DNA from 2 places in the Ruegeria sp. SCSIO 43209 genome. Region 1 is predicted to be linked to the other one. Evidence: riboswitches for the same ligand, from Rfam matches in the RefSeq annotation. Region 1 holds a riboswitch; the other holds the start of a gene.
What was found. Region 1 has a riboswitch for cobalamin ahead of I5192_RS14215 (hypothetical protein). Riboswitches for the same ligand answer to the same signal wherever they lie in the genome.
Positions count from the first base shown of each region.

Region 2: linked by a shared signal. The riboswitch ahead of I5192_RS20635 (DUF1636 family protein) and the one ahead of I5192_RS14215 (hypothetical protein) in region 1 are both predicted to bind cobalamin.

Region 1 is NZ_CP065359.1:2,839,912-2,843,350, forward strand. Features, by position in the region: gene I5192_RS14210 (alpha/beta fold hydrolase) at 1-829, opposite strand, end outside; cobalamin riboswitch at 951-1,172, shown strand; gene I5192_RS14215 (hypothetical protein) at 1,263-1,670, shown strand; gene I5192_RS14220 (protein-tyrosine phosphatase family protein) at 1,675-2,175, opposite strand; gene I5192_RS14225 (DNA polymerase III subunit gamma/tau) at 2,348-3,439, shown strand, end outside.
Region 2 is NZ_CP065362.1:261,072-264,510, reverse strand. Features, by position in the region: gene I5192_RS20650 (peroxidase family protein) at 1-246, opposite strand, end outside; gene I5192_RS20645 (hypothetical protein) at 265-1,332, opposite strand; gene I5192_RS20640 (hypothetical protein) at 1,452-1,607, shown strand; cobalamin riboswitch at 1,591-1,799, shown strand; gene I5192_RS20635 (DUF1636 family protein) at 1,901-2,257, shown strand; gene I5192_RS20630 (ABC transporter ATP-binding protein) at 2,254-3,039, shown strand; gene I5192_RS20625 (ABC transporter substrate-binding protein) at 3,058-3,439, shown strand, end outside.

The DNA of each region.
Region 1 (3,439 bases):
CATTCCGTCTTGCGAATGCACCGATATGGCCGATCTTGGATACTCCGAATTCGCTTGGTGCAAGCAGATGGCGCCCGGCTTTGGGTCCATAGAGATCGGCAAGACGCCAGACAGCATCCGGCGGCACCATTTCATCATCTGCGAAGGTAAACAGATCGACACGTTTGCCCAAGTCTTCCCAGCGGGCGGCGGGCAGTGTCGTGCCGATCTCTGGCACATAGCTTTTGGGGGCGGTGCACCATTTGCGCCATTGCCAATAGACTTGGGCAGGCAGGTCCGATCCAAACCCGACCAACCGTCCGGGCAGGTAGCCAAGCGCCTTGACCACCAGCGGCGCGTGACCAAACCAGAACAACGCCGCCAAAGCGCGATAAGGCCAAGGGTGATCCGCCAGCGTTACCAGACCCGAACAGACACAGATCATCCTGTCAATCTGATCGATATCGGGTTGGATCGGGCCAAACATTCCGCCCAAGGAATGACCGATGCTCCATAGCTTGGCCTGCGGAAACCGTCGGCGCATCTCGGCCCGGGCGGCTGGAATGTCGATCAACGCCCAATCGGCCATGGTGACATTTGACCGCTTTTGCGAACCCACCAAAGAGTGACCAAAATCCCGGTAATCGTAAGTCAGGCAGGCCATGCCCTGTTCTTCGGCGAGCCATCGGGCGAAGTACTGATAGTAATCCCTCGGCACCCCAGTCGCACCGTTTATGACGACCACCTTTTCGGGGTCGGCAACCGGACGGTAAAGCCGCGCCGACAACATTGCCGGGCCGGACGGGATTTGAAAATCCTCGGTCACAACCGCCTGCTGCGTGTCCAACATGGTGCCCTCCAATACCGACTGAACTGATCAGTTCACCCGAAGCGCCTCAAGTCAAGGTTGACGTGACTGGACCATACGTCACTTGCCTGACGCAATCTTCTTGACTCGGGCACGGCGCAGCCGCTAGCCATGTCGCGATGGTTCTCGCGCCCAATCGGGCCGGGATGAAAAGGGAACACGGTGCGGTTCTGCCCGGATAAATCCGGAAAGAACCTAGTCCGAGACTGCCCCCGCAACTGTAAGCGGAGAGCAATGCCGAGATACCACTGGCCTCGAAGGCTGGGAAGGTCGGCAAAGCGATGACCCGCAAGTCAGGAGACCTGCCATCAGATGTAGAACCGAAACTCGGGCGGGGAGTCCGGGACGGGTTTGATCGTGCTCCGCAACGACCAACCTGTGCCACGCCCTCGCCCTGCGCGCGGAGGGCGCATTGATGATCTGGAAGACCAAAACACACGAATTCGCGGCGACTGTGTGCCAACGTACTGGCGCACCCTGCCCCGCATTGGCACAGATGGCGCGGGCTCTGACGCAGACCATGTCCGCCACAAAACCGGTCACGAAAACTGAGTTTGAGATTGAAGGCACCATAGATCTGTCGCACTGCCCGGAAGGATGCACCGCCCGCTTTCGCGCCCAATGCGACCAGATACGTGTATTCTGCGGAACCGATCCTGAAATCGATACCGGCCGGCTGGATGACTACGCAGACATGATGTTCGGAACCGAGTACCGCAGCCTACCCGCAGACCTGCTAAGGAATCCTCCTTGCGCCATGCTTGAGGCTTCGCTTCTGGTGCAGCACAACGGTGGCGAAATCTCGCCACATGTTGGTGTCTAAGCCGTCAAACGGCTTGAACACGGGCCGGTTCAACGGCCCAAAGCATCTGGGCATTTGTCTCGACTGCGCAAGGACGCACCGTACGCAATCGCTTCAATGCCGTCTCAGGCCGTTCACCGCATTCAACCATCAGACGCAGAACCACCATCCCGGATCGGCCACAGCCACCACGGCAATGCACTAGCACACGGCCACCACCTGACAACGCCTGACGTGCGGTCGCGCCAACGCGGGGCCAGCGGTCCAAAATCTCTTTGGGTGGCGTGCCAAAATCTTCGATCGGCAAATGCACCCATCTGCTGGCACGCCCCTGAATATCAGCGCCAAAATTCCGCGCACCATCCTGAATCATCTCGACTTCAGTGGTCATCGAGATCACAAGTCCCGGCTTCCAGTCTGCGATAAGATCAAGGTCTTCTGCATACGTTCCTCCACGCCCAGGCATCGAGGACAAGGCCAAGGTGCCTCCGCCAACCTGCAACGCATAAACCACCAGTTGCGACATAATCTCCCCCCAAACAAACTTTACCCAACAACATACTGGTCCAGTAAATAGAATAGAGTGGATTTTAGCCGCATACCCACGCATTCCAAAATGAAAATCGTCCCGGCTGGCTGTGGACGCGGGCGGCGGGGGCCTCTACGCTGCGGCGTAACGCGAATCCGACAGAGCAGACATGACCGAGACGCCCAGCCCCGCCTACCAGGTTCTTGCCCGCAAATACCGCCCCGAAACCTTTGCCGATCTGGTCGGTCAGGACGCCATGGTGCGCACTCTAAAAAACGCCTTCGAGGCGGACCGGATCGCGCAGGCCTTCATCATGACCGGCATCCGCGGTACCGGCAAGACGACGACCGCTCGGATCATAGCCAAGGGTATGAACTGCATCGGTCCCGATGGCAGCGGCGGCCCTACCACCGAACCCTGCGGTCAATGTGAACACTGCGTAGCCATCATGGAGGGCCGCCATGTCGATGTGATGGAGATGGACGCCGCCAGCCGCACCGGTGTCAATGACATCCGCGAGATCATCGACAGCGTACGCTATCGCGCTGCATCCGCGCGCTACAAGACCTATATCATCGACGAGGTTCACATGCTGTCGACCAGCGCTTTCAACGCGCTGCTCAAGACGCTGGAAGAACCCCCCGAACACGTGAAGTTCATCTTTGCCACCACCGAGATTCGCAAGGTCCCGGTGACCGTCTTGTCCCGTTGCCAGCGCTTTGATCTGCGCCGGATCGAGCCGGAGGATATGATCGGACTGCTTCGCAAAATTGCAGGTGCCGAAGGGGCACAGATTGCCGAGGATGCGTTATCGTTGATCACCCGGGCCGCCGAGGGATCGGCGCGCGATGCGACCTCACTGCTGGATCAGGCGATCTCGCACGGGGCCGGTGAAACCAGCGCGGATCAGGTGCGCGCGATGCTGGGGCTGGCCGATCGGGGCCGGGTGCTGGATCTGATGGATATGATCCTGCGCGGCGATGCTGCAGGCGCGTTGACCGAGCTGAGCGGGCAATATGCCGAAGGGGCTGATCCACTCGCCGTCTTACGCGATCTGGCTGAAATCACGCATTGGGTTTCGGTGGTCAAGATCACCCCGGATGCCGCCGAAGATCCCACCGTTTCCCCCGACGAACGCGCCCGAGGTCAACAAATGGCCGAGGCTCTGCCCATGCGAGTCCTTACACGCATGTGGCAAATGCTGCTGAAAGCGCTCGAGGAAGTTTCCGCCGCACCCAACGCAATGATGGCTGCGGAAATG
Region 2 (3,439 bases), on a different replicon from region 1:
TCGGCGAAAGAGATCAGCAACTTCGCTTTCCGACGGCAGGACGGGTGAGAGGTCTTCTGGCGTTGTATGCCGACCGATCCAGCGATGGGAAAACACGCCGGGCCATGTCGTGTAGTCTGCGCCCATCGTATAGGGCCGCGGTCGGTGGATCTTCGCGGCGTTTGCAAGCCTGATCGCGGCTAAATAGCTCGTAACGGGTGGGGAGATCTTGAATCCGAGTTTGATCAGATCATCAACGTCCAGCATCAATACATCTCCGTTTGGTCATCGATTCGGGAACCGGGCGCTGGCCAAGCTCAGATAGGTTCTGAGCCGGATCGCATTAATCGGTCCTAAAGGTTCGTGATCTGCCGTGACACGCCAGGGCGCGAAGCTCATCGCGTCTCCATTCTGCGGATCAAATTCTGCACCTTTGGGAATCGTGATATCCGCCACGGGCGTGACGGTATGATGGTACGGATCAAGAGGTGCATCTGGTTGCGGGTCGCATGCCCACCGGATGCGATTGTCGAGCACATCGAATTCGTCGGCCGGGCGCGGGGGCTCAATCACACACAGCTCGAAGTGATTTTCTCCATCGGCCACGTCTTGCCGCAAACACTGCCCGATCCCATCTGGGTCGTCTACCGGATGTGCCGGAATTTTTGGTTTCGCGCTGCGGGCCAAGTATCTGACCGTTAGATCGGGGCCCAGCCGATACGGTGTTGTCGACCAGAAATGGACCTCAAAAGGCGAGTGCATATAGTTCGAGGCAAAATCACTCGCGACGCGAAACTGACGCTTGCCTTCACGAGTGAGGAAGGCGCGAAATCCTGCGCGCAGCCCTTTGGTGATCAACCTAAGGCTCCATTTTCGTCGCCCTTTGATCGCGTGCTGGACCGCTTGTAATGTGGCGACAAGCCTGCCCAATCGCTCATATTCATCGGGGACGTAGCTGGGAAACACATCCTGATCGACCAATACAAAATCGAACTCGTCGCTGAGTTGTGTGGTCCCCAGATGCGCAAGTGCTTCGGCGTCGATCAGCTTGGGGCCTGGCACGTCAAAAAGCTTGATCGCCATCCCGTGGGCATCCGATTTCCGGTCATCCAGATGCGCGCCGTTGGAAAAGCGAAGTGCGGCTGAATAGGCTGCGGGCTGTTCAAACAGGCCGTGACGGAACTGTTCTGGTAGATCGTTTCTGACGGTGAATATTGCAGCCACACACCCGTGACTGCGCCCATGCTGAGCCCTTAAGCGATGGCCTTTCCACCGTGCAACGGCCTCGAGATTGTGGTCAATGACATCATCAACAATATCCGGCGGCAATGCGTTTTGCGAAACATGTGTCAAAGAACCGTCTCCTTGGATAAACCCAGGCAATGATCAAACAGGGGTAAGGTGCTGACAAAGCTAAACCTCTAAATTTGTTCAGCTTACCTCAGATTGTCTAATTTCCAAACACACCAACTATGGACAACCGTGGCCAGACAAATTCGGCGCGCAGCCCAAGCTATTCGGTTGGTGCTTCGGACACGTGGTTGGCGGCGCTCGATCCTCGACCAGAGTTGGGTGCCTTCGACTTTATCATTGACGTGTCCGGTGTTCTCGGGCACTCAATCGATTGATGGTTCCCGGTGGCGTTGCCGCGGGATGAAAAGGGAATACGGTGAGGCTTGCCAAAAGGTGCCAATTCCGTAACTGCCCCCGCAACTGTAAGCGGTGAGCAAGGCCAAACAGCCACTGGTCCACAGGATCGGGAAGGTTGGCCGAGCGCGGACCCGCAAGTCAGGAGACCTGCCATCAGATGTTTAACCAACCCGGGGCGGGGCGTCCTGGAAGGAGGCTTTGATGGCGCGTCAATCGCGTGTTTACATTGTCGGCAGCTTCCGCATGCGCTTGGAAACAAGTGGAGTGGACCATGCCAGATACGCCTGATCATTTCATTCTAGTCTGCGAAAGCTGCACTGAAGGGCTGCCCCTTGATGAAATTTGCGATGCGTTGACTGGGAAATTACCTCGCAGTTTTGCGATCCGCGCGTCGTCTTGCATGGCAGGCTGCGATAGTCCCAGAACGGTTGGGTTCCAGGCCGTAGGAAAGGCGCAATACCTTTTTGGTGGCATTCAGACCGCGGATGAGGTGCAGGCGCTGGCTGAGTTTGCAGCGCAGTATCGTGAAAGCCCGGATGGCTGGACAAATGCCACTGATCGCCCGCAGGCGTTGTCCAATAAAACCCTCTCGCGCATGCCGCGGATCGAACAGGGAGCATCGCAATGACGTTGCCACCCTTTCTGATTGCCGAAAACCTTGAGTATTATGCCCTTAACGGAGATGTCCTGTTGCAGGGCGTCTCGTTCGAGTTGGACGAGGGTTCCATTCTAGCCATCGCCGGCCCGAACGGGGCGGGGAAAACGACGCTTCTCAATCTGTTGTGCGGCGCTGAGCCGCTGGCACTTGGCGATGTTCGGATCAAAGGACGCAGTCTGAAAAAGCTCACGGCCAAAGAGCGTGCGCGCATGATTGCAGTGGTAGGTCAGCAGGAACTGCCCGATGGACGCTTGGCGTTACGCGATTATGTTGCGCTGGGGCAAATACCCATCCGTGCGGACCGCTCTGCCGAAGGCCACGCGCAAGAGCTGGACCGGATTTTAGACCTGACTGGTCTCGCCAATCTCGCGGACAAGCGCATGGCCCAACTGTCCGGAGGCGAACGTCAGCGTGCCCATATCGCGCGCGCTTTGGCGCAAAACCCTTCGTTGCTGTTTCTGGACGAACCGACCAACCATCTGGATCCTGATGCAAAAGGGCGGATGCTGTCTTTGGTCGCCGAGCTTGGGATCACCGTGGTCATGATCGTACACGATCTGGTCATGATCCCCGAATTCGCCACACACGTGGCGCTGATGAAATCGACCCGCATGATCGAGTTTGGGTCGGTGGACAAGGTGCTGACACCCGAAAGAGTCCGCGAAACTTTTGGCGTTGATTTCCTCTGCTTTCTCCACGAAGGCCGCGTGATTCCGGCGCTTGATATTCGAAGAACCACAGTCTCAACTTAGTCGAAGGAACACACTGAGATGAAATACATCTGGCCCGTGGCGTTGGCCACCGCCATGGCAAGCGGTGCTGCTGCGCAAGAAGTCACCGTAGACAACTGCGGCGAACCGCTGGTTTTTGATACCGCGCCCGAGCGCCTGGTTGTGCATGACATGAACATGACCGATATGGCCTTTGCATTGGGTCTGCAGGACAAGATCGTCGGCCTGACCGGCATCACCGGCTGGTACAAGACCAGCCCTGATTTTGATGCTCTGCGCGGCGACATCCCCGAGCTTGCGCCGAAATATCCGACCGTCGAAAACCTGGTGGCGGTTGAACCCGACCTGTTCTTTGCCGGTTGGTACTATGGCATGAAGCCGGGTGGTGATGTGACCCCAGATACACTGGAACCGTTCGGAA